Regions from separate parts of the Paraburkholderia sp. FW306-2-2C-D06C genome, predicted to be linked through region 1. Evidence: riboswitches for the same ligand, from Rfam matches in the RefSeq annotation. Region 1 holds a riboswitch; each other region holds the start of a gene.

Evidence for each region. A riboswitch is a leader RNA that binds a small molecule or an ion and turns the genes downstream of it on or off. The one in region 1 is predicted to bind cobalamin.
Region 2: it holds a riboswitch for cobalamin, as region 1 does, so the genes downstream of both, cobA (uroporphyrinogen-III C-methyltransferase) here and AC3WLT_RS06595 (TonB-dependent receptor domain-containing protein) in region 1, are expected to answer to the same signal.
Region 3: it holds a riboswitch for cobalamin, as region 1 does, so the genes downstream of both, AC3WLT_RS19435 (ferredoxin-like domain-containing protein) here and AC3WLT_RS06595 (TonB-dependent receptor domain-containing protein) in region 1, are expected to answer to the same signal.

Annotation. Positions count from the first base shown of each region.
Region 1 is NZ_JBYSWU010000006.1:118,013-122,292, forward strand. It holds gene AC3WLT_RS06590 (FecCD family ABC transporter permease) at 1-516, opposite strand, end outside; partial or broken gene AC3WLT_RS06595 (TonB-dependent receptor domain-containing protein) at 544-2,106, opposite strand; cobalamin riboswitch at 2,138-2,395, opposite strand; gene AC3WLT_RS06600 (ATPase) at 2,603-2,959, shown strand; gene AC3WLT_RS06605 (cell division protein ZapA) at 2,956-3,270, shown strand; RNA gene ssrS (6S RNA) at 3,375-3,556, shown strand; gene AC3WLT_RS06615 (EVE domain-containing protein) at 3,651-4,109, shown strand.
Region 2 is NZ_JBYSWU010000037.1:6,855-11,134, forward strand. It holds gene cobN (cobaltochelatase subunit CobN) at 1-136, opposite strand, end outside; gene cobW (cobalamin biosynthesis protein CobW) at 143-1,273, opposite strand; cobalamin riboswitch at 1,490-1,770, opposite strand; cobalamin riboswitch at 1,863-2,103, shown strand; gene cobA (uroporphyrinogen-III C-methyltransferase) at 2,326-3,078, shown strand; gene AC3WLT_RS24615 (cobalamin biosynthesis protein) at 3,075-3,518, shown strand; gene cobO (cob(I)yrinic acid a,c-diamide adenosyltransferase) at 3,515-4,117, shown strand; gene AC3WLT_RS24625 (cobyrinic acid a,c-diamide synthase CobB) at 4,121-4,280, shown strand, end outside.
Region 3 is NZ_JBYSWU010000024.1:75,938-80,217, forward strand. It holds gene AC3WLT_RS19430 (precorrin-8X methylmutase) at 1-519, opposite strand, end outside; gene AC3WLT_RS19435 (ferredoxin-like domain-containing protein) at 512-2,002, opposite strand; cobalamin riboswitch at 2,089-2,267, opposite strand; gene cbiE (precorrin-6y C5,15-methyltransferase (decarboxylating) subunit CbiE) at 2,352-3,590, shown strand; partial or broken gene AC3WLT_RS19445 (cobalt-precorrin-5B (C(1))-methyltransferase) at 3,590-4,280, shown strand, end outside.

The DNA.
Region 1 (4,280 bases):
GCCGGTCAGCAGCAAGCGCGGCGACGTGTCCTGCGGCTCGCCCCGCCACAACTCGCGGCGCGCAAGACCGAGCACCAGCAGGATCGACACGAACGCGCCCGCGAACGCGCTGGCATCGACGATCCACCACGCGCAACCGGCGATCATCGCGACCAGCGCAAAAGTCGCCGCACCGCCCGAAACGCCCAACACGTATGGCTCGGCCAGCGGATTGCGCAGCAGCACCTGCAACAGCGCGCCGGCCAACGCGAGCAGCGCGCCGCACGCGAAGCCGGCCAGCGCGCGCGGCAGACGCAATGTCCGCACGATTTCGCCCGCGAGATCCGCCGATGCCGCGGGCGAAGGCACGAGCGCCGCCAGCACGCGCGCGGGCGCGAGCGGCACGCTGCCGAGCGCGAGCGACGCCATCAGCACGATCAGCGCGAGCACGGCGAGCGCGAGCCAGATCGCGGCCGCACGCTTCGCGCTCATGATGGGCATCGCCGTCGCGACCCTCGGACCCGAGCCGCGGTTCATCCGCGCGATCTCACGCAGGCGCGCCCGTCACTGCTGCTGCCAACCGACCGTGACATACGCACCGCGCCGCGGCGAGTTATACGAGTAGGCCGTTTCATAGTCCTTGTTCAACAGGTTCTGGATTTGCGCAGCCACGTACCACGCTTTCGTGATGTCGTAGCGCGCGGACAGATTCACCACACCGTAACCGCCGAGCTTGCCGCTGCTATCGTCGCGCGCGCCGCTGACGATCCACTCGCCGCCGACACGCCACCCCGCAATATTGCGATTCACCGCTAGCGACGCGAAACGCCGCGCACGCCGCACAAGGTCGACATCGCTGTCGAGGTCGACGGGATTTTGCAGCGTCACCGACGCACGCACATCCGTCCTGCCGACATGACCGCTCCACGATCCTTCGAGCCCCTGCACCTTCGCATGACCGACGTTCTCCGCCAGATAGATGCCGGGCGTCACCTGATGGTAGTCGATCAGATTCGAATTGCGCGTCTGGAACGCGCTCAGGCGCATCACGCCCAGCACATTCGACGCATACTGCAACGCTGCTTCGATCGAATGACTGCGCTCCGGCTGGATCGACGGATTGCCGCTGATCGGATAGTACAGATCGTCGAAGCTCGGCGCGCGAAACGCATCCGAATAGCTTGCGCTCACCTTCCAATGCTCGGCGATGTCGAAACCGTAGCCGAGATAGTAACTGTTCGCTGCGCCGAAATCGGAATACTGATCGCGCCGTACGTTGGCCTGAATCTGATTGCGCCCAAAGCGCCCGCTATAGCCGACGAAGCCCGAATTCACATGCCGGTCGGGCGCCGCAAACGTATCCGAATCGAGGCTCTGATCGAGATGCTCGTAGCCGACCTGCAGCTTCTGCTGCGCGGCGAGCGCGAAATCGTTCTGCCATGTGTACTGGCGATTGTCGGTATCGAAGCGGCCGTTGTAGATGCCGTTGGTGTTCGACACGCTGCGATCGTCGCCTTCGGAGACGATGAAGTGGGTGGTCCACCAGCCGGTCACCTTGCCACTGGCGAACGCCGACATCTGCCGCACTTTGGTGTAGAGGTTGTTCAGATCGGTCGGCACGCCGTACGCGTTGTCGTAGCTATTGTTGCCGTTCGACTGGAAATATGTGATGCCTGCGTCCCACTTGTCATTGAACTTGTGGCGCAGCGAGGCGGAGATGCTCTCGTTCAGATAGCCGTTCGGATTCGGATTTGCGTTGGGCGCCTGGGCTGGTTTGAGCGATGAGAAGCCGTCGTCTTTCGAGCGCGCGAGCGAGATGCTGAAGGTGGTCTTGCCGTCTTTGTCCAACGCGCCGTTCACGCCGGCCTGTTGCGTCTGCGTGTGATAACTGCCGTAGCCCACCGAGAAACTGAAACGCGGCGGATGATCGCCGCCGTCTTTCATGAACACCTGCACGACGCCGCCGATCGCGCCCGAGCCGTATGACGCGGACACATTGCCGTTCACCACTTCGACGTGGTCGACCTGATCGAGCGGAATCTGCGCAAGTTGCGGTGCGCCGAGGCTGACCGAATCGACTCGCACACCGTCGATCGACACCAACGATTGGGTGGACGATGCGTGACGAGACGCCCGCGCTTGCTACGAATTTGCGCTGGACGGATCTCTCCCTCTGGCCGGTATCCGGGCTGGCGACACATCGATCCCGCCTTCTCACGCGTGACGCGCAGTGGCACACTCGCATGTTCAGCTTCGAACACGCGATCGGGATCGACTTGCATGACGACATGCGGTCGCTTACCGTTGCGGGGGCAGCGCAGGCTGGCGCGTTCAGGCGAACGTCGCGCCCTGCTTCCCGTTTAACTGCGCGCCCTGTCGAAAAGCACGCGCGGGCACCAAAGTGCGGCCAGTTTAGGAGCGCCCTCGAGGCCCGTCAAGAATGGTTAATCCTTGCTCGATCCGTTCTGTTAAGTGCAGGTTATTGTCCGATGCAGGCGCAGTTTTTCGTCATGAGGCCGATAAAAGCCTGCACAAAGCGAGGTTGTTACGTCTCGAAACGAGACAATTGTCGGAACCTGCGACATTCCGCGCTAAAATGCGATGTCTTTAGAGGACGCAGCACATGCTCACCGAACTCGAATCACTCTCACAAAATATCGGCAAGCTGATTGCGATCAGCCAGCGCCACAATGAAGCGCGGCTCGCGCTCGAAGAGCAGCTCGCCCGAACGCGCGCTGAAGCGGAAGCCACGCGTACCGAACTCGCGTTGCTGCGCGAGGAACGCGATACGCTGCAAGCGGAACGCGACGCGCTGTCGGCAAAGATCGACGACGCACAGGTGCGCCTGAATGCGATTCTCGAAAAACTGCCGCGGGCACGCGCACAGGCCGAGCCTGACAATCAGCTCGATCTGCTCGAACCCGAACAACACGAGGTCGAAGCGGACAGCGCCGCCACCCGCCACGGAGAAAATGCATGACCACGAAGCAGATCGAAGTATCGATTCTCGGCGTGCCGTATCGTCTCGCCTGCTCGCCGGAAACCGAAGCGGCGCTGCTCGAAGCGGTGGCGCGCGTAGACGCTGAAATGTCGAAGATCCGCAATCACAGCAACGTGCGCGGCACGGACCGCATTGCCGTAATGGCTGCGCTGTCGCTGGCATCGGAACTGCTTAAGCTGCAAACGAGCGTGAGACACGGAGAAGCATTTCCCGCTGAGGAAATCCGGCGTACAATGCGTCAAATGAATGAACAGCTAGGTACTGTGATTCAGCAGTACAGCATGCAGTAAGTGTCTAGTGGCCGTGCCTGAGATCGGCCGCGGATTCAAGCGGAGTGCATGAGCAAAGACTCGCGCGAACGTTTGAGTTCCATCGTTTTAGCTTCATCGGTTTAGCTTCCCTGCCTGGTTCGCCAAGGTCATATATTCCTTGAACCAATGCCATGTGCACGGTTGTGGAAATTTGTAGCACGGGTGTGCGCGTCACTCTGTCTGATGTACCCGAAGTGCTGCTAACTGCGACCAATTCTGAACCCCCGGTTCAGGATGCCGGCCTAGCGGCTAAGGCGGGGACCTTATTTAGAACGGCATCGGACTTCGGTTCGGTGCCGTTTTTCTTTGGGCCTCCGGTTTCTTTCGCATCTTCACCTTCTTAAGGTTCAATTCGATTCATGCGCTACTGGCTAATGAAGTCCGAACCGGACGAAGCAAGCATCGACCATCTCGCCAATGCACCGCAACGCACGTTGCCGTGGACCGGCGTGCGCAACTATCAGGCGCGCAATTTCATGCGCGACATGATGCAGGTCGGCGACGCTGTGCTGTTCTATCACTCGAGCTGCCCCGAACCGGGCATCGCGGGGCTCGCCGAGGTGTCGTCCACGGCTTATCCGGATCCGACGCAGTTCGACAGGAAGAGCCCCTACTACGACCCGAAGTCGTCGCCGGAAACGCCGCGCTGGCTGCTCGTCGACGTAGTGTTCAAGAAGAGGATCCCTCTGATTCCGCTTGCCGCGCTGCGCGAGCATGAGGAACTCGCGGACATGCGCGTGCTGGCGAAGGGCAACCGTTTGTCGATCACGCCGGTGACCGAAGCCGAATGGCGTTTCATCACGAAGCGGCTTGTTTGAAGCTGCATTTGTATGTGCGGTACGTTGTCGCTGCCGCGCGTGCAAAGCAGGAGCAAACCGGGACCCAACCTTGAAGCAACGTCAAATTGGGGAACCAAGCCGAGGTTACAAGCGCCTAACGGACTCGCAAATGAACACGCAAACGCCGTGCCATTGCAGCGCGTTTGCTCC
Region 2 (4,280 bases), on a different contig from region 1:
GAAACACGCTGGCGAGCAGCGACAGCGTCGTATCGGCGGAGCTAAGCACCACGATATCGGCGGGCTGCTGATCGATACGGATCACGCCCTGGGTATCGTCGACAAAACCGCCCGGCGTAGTGCGCAGCAGATGCATGATCGATTACGCCTGTTGCGGTTCGGCGCTCGACACAACCCGCAATGCAGCGCCCAGTGCAGCATCGAACGCGCGTTGCAGCGTAGCCTGATCCAGGTCCTCGCCGATCAGCACGAAGCGGCTCTGCCGACCCTCGCCGATTTCGCCGATTTCGCCGATTTCGCCGGGTTGCCAGCGACGATCGAAGTAGCTGTCGAAACGGCGCCCCACGCCTTGAATCACGAGCCGCATCAATGCGCCCGGCAACGCCGCAAAACCTTTGACGCGGTAAATCGTATGCGTTTCGACCAGCCCTTGCAGCGCGGCGATCACCGCTTCACGCGACGGCGCGCTCGCGTGCACCACGACAGAATCGAATTCGTCGTGATGGTGATCGGCGTCGTCGGCCGAACCGTGGTGGTCGTGGCGCAAGTGGATCGTTTCTTCGGAGGCGGCTTCGAGGCCGAGCAACGTGTGCAGATCGAGCTGGCCCATCTGTGCGCGCACGATCTTCACTTGCGGCGGAATCTCTTCACGGATCGCGGTCTCGACAGCGCTTTGCTGTTCATCGTCGAGCAAATCCGTTTTGTTCAGAATCACCAGATCGGCCGCCGACAGCTGATCCTCGAACAGTTCGTGCAGCGGCGATTCGTGATCGAGATTCGGATCGGCCTTGCGCTGCGCATCGACAGCGAGCGGGTTGTCGGCGAACTGGCCGCTCGCCGCGGCGGGGCCGTCCACCACAGTCACCACCGCGTCGACGGTGAAGCTGCTCTTGATCTGCGGCCAGTTGAAGGCCTGCACCAGCGGCTTAGGCAGTGCAAGACCGGAGGTTTCGATCAGCACGTGATCGATCTGCTCGCGGCGCTCGACGAGCTTTTCCATCACCGGGAAAAACTCTTCCTGCACCGTGCAGCACAGGCAGCCGTTCGCGAGTTCATACAGTTGCCCCTCGGTTTCGACGCCGTTCTCATCGCAACCGATCCCGCAACCCTTGAGGATTTCACCGTCGATGCCGAGTTCGCCGAACTCGTTGACGATCACCGCAATGCGCTTGCCGCCCGCATGCTGAAGAATATGCCGCAGCAGCGTGGTCTTGCCGCTGCCGAGAAAGCCCGTCACGATGGTGACGGGGATCCTGCGCATTTGAGTTTGCATCGTTGGTTCCATCCGAAGAAGTTGCGCGTTCACACGCCGGCGGTCCGGGTCTGGTTCGGGTCGGGTTCGGGTCCGAATGCGCTCGAGTCCAGGACAAACCAGCGCCAGGCAGGCAAACACGAAAACGGAACACAGATACGACAGCGGGGACGAAAAGCGGCGTTGCCGCGGCAACAGAGAACGAGGTCATGAACGAGCCACCGCATCCCCGCGGCGTTCATCCGTCATATTCTGGCCGGTATCCGGGCTGGCGAAAGCGCCGCTTCACCTTCCCGCGCGAGTGATTTCTCGCCCAGTGGTCATATGCCGACGCGGCCTTGCGCGTGGACATCGAAGCCGGCTCCGCGGCGCTGGAGAACGCATCCAGGCGCCGCTTTTCGCTTACCGTTGCGGGGGCAGCACAGGTTGACCCGGTCCATAGCAGGCGGGCGCCCTGTTTCCCGTTTAACTGCATGCGCACGAGCGCGCACACGAGCACCAAAGTGCGTGCGAGTGTAGGCCCGCGGCCCCGCGCCGTCAAGGAAGCGCGACAGGAAGCGCGGGCCGCGCCGGGGTCTTGCCGCGCGCGCCGGCGCGGGCCGCCGTGTGCTATCGTATGCGCGCGTTTGGTGCCCGCACATGCGTTCGCATGTGCAGTTAAACGGGAAACAGGCCGCGCTCGATTGCGCTCAACCTGTGCTGTCCCCGCAACGGTAAGCGACCTGCGGCGCTGGGTTCAATCCTGTCGCGCCGCGCATGCGTTTTCGATGCCACTGTCTGACGATTCAGGACGGGAAGGCAAAGCGCATGAGGCCGCCAGCCCGGATACCGGCCAGACGCGGAGGCGGCGAATGTCACGCCGCCGGCCGCCTGAATCCGCGAGGGACGGATGTGAAGGCGCTGAAGCATGACGTAATACGAACGCCCGCTTGCGATTTCGATGAAAATGCGGCGAGCGGCGTTGCCGTTGTGCGTAATCTGTCGCACCGCATGAGTTCTATTTCCGCCTGGGCCGTCTGCATGGCTCGCCTGTTTCCACTTGTCACGACATGGGGCGCGCCATGCACGCCGCGATGAGCCGCGCGTGGCTGATCGGCGCCGGCCCCGGCGACGTCGAACTGATGACGCTCAAGGCGACGCGCGCATTGGCGCAGGCCGACGTGGTACTGGTCGACGATCTGGTGAATCCCGAAGTGCTGCAATTCGCGCGCGCCGACGCGCTGGTCGTTCATGTCGGCAAACGTGGCGGGCATCCGTCGACGCCGCAGGCCGACATCGTCGCGCAGATGCTCGAACATGTGCAGGCCGGGCGCAGTGTCGCACGCCTGAAAGGCGGCGATCCGTTCGTATTCGGCCGCGGCGGCGAAGAGCAGCAGGCGCTGCATGCGGCGGGCATCGAGGTGGAAGTCGTCAACGGCATCACGGCGGGCATCGCGGCGCCCGCGGCGATCGGCATTCCGGTCACGCATCGCGAATACGCGCAGGGCGTGGTGTTCGTCACCGGACACGGCGCCGGCAGCGGCGAGCCGGATTGGGCGGCGCTCGTCGCGACGCGGATGACGCTGGTGATCTACATGGGCATGCGGCGGCTCAACGATATCGCCGGCACGTTGCTCGCGGCAGGCATGAGCGCCGATACGCCCTGTGCCGCGATCGAATTCGCGACACGTCCTGAACAAAGACATGCGCTCGCGCCACTTGGCGGCCTGGCCGACGCAGTCGCGCGCGCCGGTCTTGGCTCGCCGGCGATCGTGGTGATCGGCGGGGTGGCGTCGCTGGCGCTCGCGCGGGCCGCGGCGAATGCCGACGCAGCAGGGGCGCGATGAAAACGCTGACGGTCGGCATCGGTTGCCGCTTGCATAGTTCGGCTGAACAGATCGAGGCAGCCGTGCGCGCGGCGCTCGGCACTCATACACACGATGAAATCAGCGCAGTTGCCAGCATCGACGTCAAGGCCCACGAAGCGGGTCTGCTCGAATTCTGCGCACGGCACGCGCTACCGTTGAAACTGTTCAGCCGCGAGCAGATTGCCGCCTTGCCCGTGGCGGAGACTGAACCTTCGGCGGCGACACGCGAACATCTCGGCGTGGACGGCGTCTGCGAACCCTGCGCGTTGCTGGCCGCAGGTTCGAAATCCGCTGCAGCCGGGGCGCACCTCATCGTGCGCAAAACCGTACTCGACGGCGTCACCGTAGCGATCGCTTCGACCGCTCACGCCGGCATCGACCCCACCCACCACGACTCCAACGAACAGGACCTTCCATGAAGACCGATCCCGAATCGCATCAGCGCATGACCGAGCGCCGGCGCGAAGGCCACGAGAAAAAGCAGGCCGCCGCCACCGTCGAAAAAGGTCTGCTGATCGTCAACACCGGCACCGGCAAAGGCAAGACCACAGCCGCGTTCGGCATGGCCGTGCGGGTGCTCGGACACGGCATGCGTCTGGGCGTCGTGCAGTTCATCAAAGGCGCGCTGCATACCTCGGAGCGCGACTTCCTCGGCGCAATCGCCAATTGCGATTTCGTCACGATGGGCGACGGCTATACGTGGAACACGCAAAACCGCGACGCCGACATCGCCACTGCGCGCAAAGGCTGGGACGAAGCGCGCCGCATGATCGAGAGCGGCGACTACCAGATGGTGATCCTCGACGAATTGAATACGGTGCTGAAGTACGAATACCTGCCGCTCGACGAAGTGCTGTCCGTCCTGAACGCGCGTGCGGAAATGCTGCACGTGGTGGTGACCGGCCGTCACGCGCCGGACGCGTTGATCGAAGCCGCCGACCTCGTCACCGAAATGCGCATCGTCAAGCATCCGTATCGCGAGCAAGGCGTGAAAGCGCAGCGCGGCGTGGAGTTCTAAGCGATGTCCGCGCCCCCCAAGGGGACTTCCTTCGGGGCGTGCCCCGCCCTGTTCATTAGCGCGCCGGCTTCGGGTCAAGGCAAGACCACGATCACCGCGGGTCTGGCGCGCTACCATCGGCGGCTGGGGCGGCGTGTGCGCGTATTCAAGACCGGTCCCGACT
Region 3 (4,280 bases), on a different contig from region 1:
CATGGCTTTCGACTCCGCCGCGCCGACAAAGCCGACCGGAAAGCCGAGGATGAGTGCGGGCTTCGGCGCGCCGGCGTCGAGCATGTCGAGCAGATGAAACAGGGCAGTCGGCGCATTGCCGATCACGACGACGCCGCCGGCCAGATGCGGACGCCACAATTCGAGCGCGGCGGCCGATCGCGTGTTGCCGAGTTCGCGCGCCAGCGACGGCACGTCCCTGTGCGTCAGCGTGCAGATCACTTCGTTGTTCGCGGGCAGGCGCGCCCGCGTGATGCCTTGCGCGACCATGCCTGCGTCGCACAGAATCGGCGCGCCTTGCGCCAGCGCCGTGCGGCCCGCGGTGCCTGCACCCGCGGAGAAAGCCAGATCGTCGATCACGTCGACCATTCCGCAGGCGTGGATCACGCGCACCGCGAGTTTCTCGAGGTCGGCGGGAATGCGCGACAGATCGGCCTCGGCGCGAATCGTCGCGAAAGATTGGCGATAGATCTCCTGACCGTCGCGAATGTAATCAAGCATCTAAAGGGCTCCGGGCCAATTGTTCGAGCATGTCGGCGGCCTGTTCGATCGTCAGTTGGGGCGCGACGCAGCGGCCGAAATCCGGCGAGGCGTCGCGTCGATACAGGTCGTAGGTGCCGGGCGCCACGGCCAGCAACGTGTACGGCGCGCAATGCGCGGCCGCGCACGAGCGCGGGCAGCCGCTCAGATGGACGTCGACGCCGTCGGGCAGGCGGGCGGCTAGCCGCAGCGCGTCGGCTTTGGTGTCGGCGGGACTTTTTACGCAGCCGGTCGAGCCGGCGCAAGCGATCAAACGTGCGATGGGCTGCGCGCGATCGCAGGCAAGGCCTAATGCTTCCAGTTCGGCAAGCACGGCCGGCACGGCCTTCGAGGCGATATCGGGCAGCAGCACACTTTGCCAGGGCGTCATGCGCAGCGTGCCGTTGCTGTGCTGGCGCGCTAGCGCGGCGAGGCCGCGCAGCGTCGCGGCGTCGAGGCGTCCGAGCGGCGGCTGGCCGCCCACGTGCCACGTTCCCGCGACGCGTTGAGCGTGCGCGCCGAGCCGCAACGCGGCATCGGCGGGCGCGCCGCGATGCCAGTCGGCGAGCGACGCGTCGCGCGACAGCGGGAAATCGGCATACGTTTGGGCACGCTGCAATACTGCGTCGGCGGAATGCGTGGCGAGCAGATGGCGCATGCGGGTGGCGTCGGCGGCGGCCAGATCGAGGAACGTGTGCAGAAGCGCGCGGACCAGCTGAACGACTTCCGAAGGCAAGACGGTGGCGAGGGCGCGTGTGCCGGTCGCGACCGGGTCTGGCGACGCGCCGAACGAGCCGTCGCCAGCCGCGTGCGCGGCAACATGCGCGGCCGCCGCATTGGCCGCCGTAGGCGGACATCCCGCCAGGCCAAAGACGAACCGCACACCGTCGCTCGCCGACGTCGCCGCGAGCCAGACGTCATGCGGATGGTCGAGCCTCGCAAGGCGCTCGCCGCCGTCCAGCAGCAACGCGAATTTCGGCGATAGCGCCGCAAAACGCGCTTCGCTTTGCAGCAGCGCGAGAAGCCCGGCGGTCAGCGACGTGGTGTCGTACAGCGCGGACGAATCGCGTCCCGCGGCGGGGCTGACCATCACGTTGCGGATATCGTCAGCGGCGCATGCCGACAATACTGCCGCCGCATCCATGCCGCTGCTCGCCGGAGCCGGCCCGAGACCGGCTGCCACCAGAGCCTCGATCAACGCCGCTTCGTGCCCGGGCCGCACGCCGCGCACTTGCAGATTCGCCCGGTTGGTCACTTCAATCACGCTGGCGGCGTGCCGCTCGCTCGCCTCGGCGATCGCGGCAGCCTGCGCGGCGCTCAATGCGCCACCGGGCAATTTGATCCGGCAAATCCCGCCGTCGCGCGCGGCGACGATGCGCAACAGCCCCGGACAAGCCGAAGGCCGCGGCGCAACGGCAGCGGTAGATAAAGCAGCGGAGGGCGCAGCGTGATTCAAGACGGACACCGGGTTTAGCGTCGCGCGACGGCCCGGGCAACCCACCCAAAGCGGGCATGGCTGCGGCATCGGTACACCCCGCCCGATGCAGGCTGGCACGAACAATCTCGCCGGCAGGTCTCCTGGCTGGCAGGTCACGGTCCGCCGCTGCCTTCCCGGTCGAACCAGTGGCGCGGAGCGCAGGCGGACTCGCTGCATACAGTTGCGGGGGCAGCCACAGTGGCACTGTGTTCCCTCTTCGGCCCCGAAGGGCACCGGCGGCTGTATTATGCCTTTTTTCGAACCGCACAACGAGGCTGGACGCTTTGATCGGCGTGGCACAGCGCATTATTTGAAGATACGGAATGAGGATGGATGCATGTCGGCGTGGCTGACCGTGGTGGGCATAGGCGATGACGGCTTCGCCGGCTTGGGGCGGCCCGCGCGGCGCGCTTTGCTGGAAGCGTCGGTGGTGTACGGCGGCGAGCGCCATCTGGCGATGCTGCCCGCGCGACTTGGCGCGCGCCGCGCCGCGTGGCCGCGTCCGTTCGATCTCGCGCCTTTGCTGGCGGAGCGCGCCACCCCCGTGTGCGTGCTGGCGAGCGGCGACCCGATGCTGTTCGGCGTCGGCGCGACGCTGGCGCGGCAGCTGCCGGCCGGCGAGTTGCGGGTGTTGCCGGCGCCGTCGTCGCTGTCGCTGGCCGCGGCGCGGCTCGGCTGGCCCTTGCAGGACGTCGCGACGGTCTCGCTGGTGGGCCGGCCGCTGGCGACGCTGAACGCCCATCTGCACGACGGCGCGCGCGTGTTCGTGCTGAGCGCGGACGGCGGCACGCCCGCGGCGCTCGCCGGCTTGCTGAACGCGCGCGGCTTCGGCGCGACCCGGATGATCGTGCTGGAACACCTGGGCGGCGAGTTGGAACGCCGGATCGACGGCCGCGCCAATCAATGGCCGGCGGGCGACGTGGCGGCGCTGAATCTGATCGCGCTCGAATGCCGCGCCACGGAAGGCGCGCCGCGTTTGCCGCTGACCTGCGGCTTACCCGACGACGCGTTTCGCCACGACGGCCAGTTGACCAAACGCGACGTGCGCGCGATCACGCTGGCGCGCCTCGCGCCCACGCCCGGCGAATTGCTGTGGGATGTCGGCGCGGGCAGCGGTTCGATCGGCATCGAATGGATGCGCGTGCATCCGGCGTGCCGCGCGATCGCGATCGAGCGGCATGCGGAGCGCCAGCGTTTCATCGAACACAATCGCGATGCGTTGGGCGTGCCGGGTCTGCAACTCGTGGCGGGCCGCGCGCCTGAAGCGCTGGACGGACTGCCGGCGCCGGATGCGGTGTTCATCGGCGGCGGCGTGACGGCGCCGGGCGTGCTGGATGCCTGCTGGGCGCGCCTGCGTGAGGGCGGCCGGCTGGTTGCCAATGCCGTGACCTTGCAAGGCGAGGCGGCGCTGATGACGTGGCGCGCCCAGCATGGCGGCACGCTCACGCGCATTGCGCTCGCCGACGCGCAACCGCTCGGCGGCTTCGACACCTGGCGTCAGGCATTGCCGATCACGCTGCTCGACGTGACCAGGCCCGCCGGCGATGCCGCGCGCCACAAGCATCGGCAACCGTAATGCGCGACGAAACACCCGAACAACCCGCGCGGCTGCGCAGCGGCTACACGACCGGCTGTTGTGCCACCGCGACGTCGCTCGCGGCGGCGCGTCTGCTGCTCACGGGCATCGTCAGCGAGGTCGCGGAAATCGTGTTGCCCAAGGGCCAGCTTGTGCCGATGCCGCTGGTGTTCTGCCGTCTGACCGCCGACGGCGCCGAAGCCGGCACTGTCAAGGATGCGGGCGACGATCCCGACGTGACGCACGGCGCGATCGTGTTCGCCCGCGTGCGCCTGCGCGCCGAACCGGGCGTGAGTTTTCATGCGGGACCGGGCGTCGGCACCGTGACGCGCGCGGGTTTGACGTTGCCGATCGGCGAACCGGCGATCAATCCGGTGCCGCGCAAGATGATGACCGAGCATCTCGCCGATCTGGCCGCGGAACACGCATATGGCGGCGGTTTCGAGGTGACGATCGGCGTCGAAGGCGGTGAAGAGCTCGCGCTGAAGACGATGAACCCGCGTCTCGGCATTCTCGGCGGCCTGTCGATTCTCGGCACTACCGGGATCGTGCGGCCGTTCTCGTGCTCGGCGTATATCGCGTCGATCCAGCAGGGCATCGACGTCGCGCGCGCGAACGGCTACACGCATCTCGCGGCCTGCACCGGCAACGCCAGCGAAGACGCGATGCGCGCGCATTACGGCCTGCCGG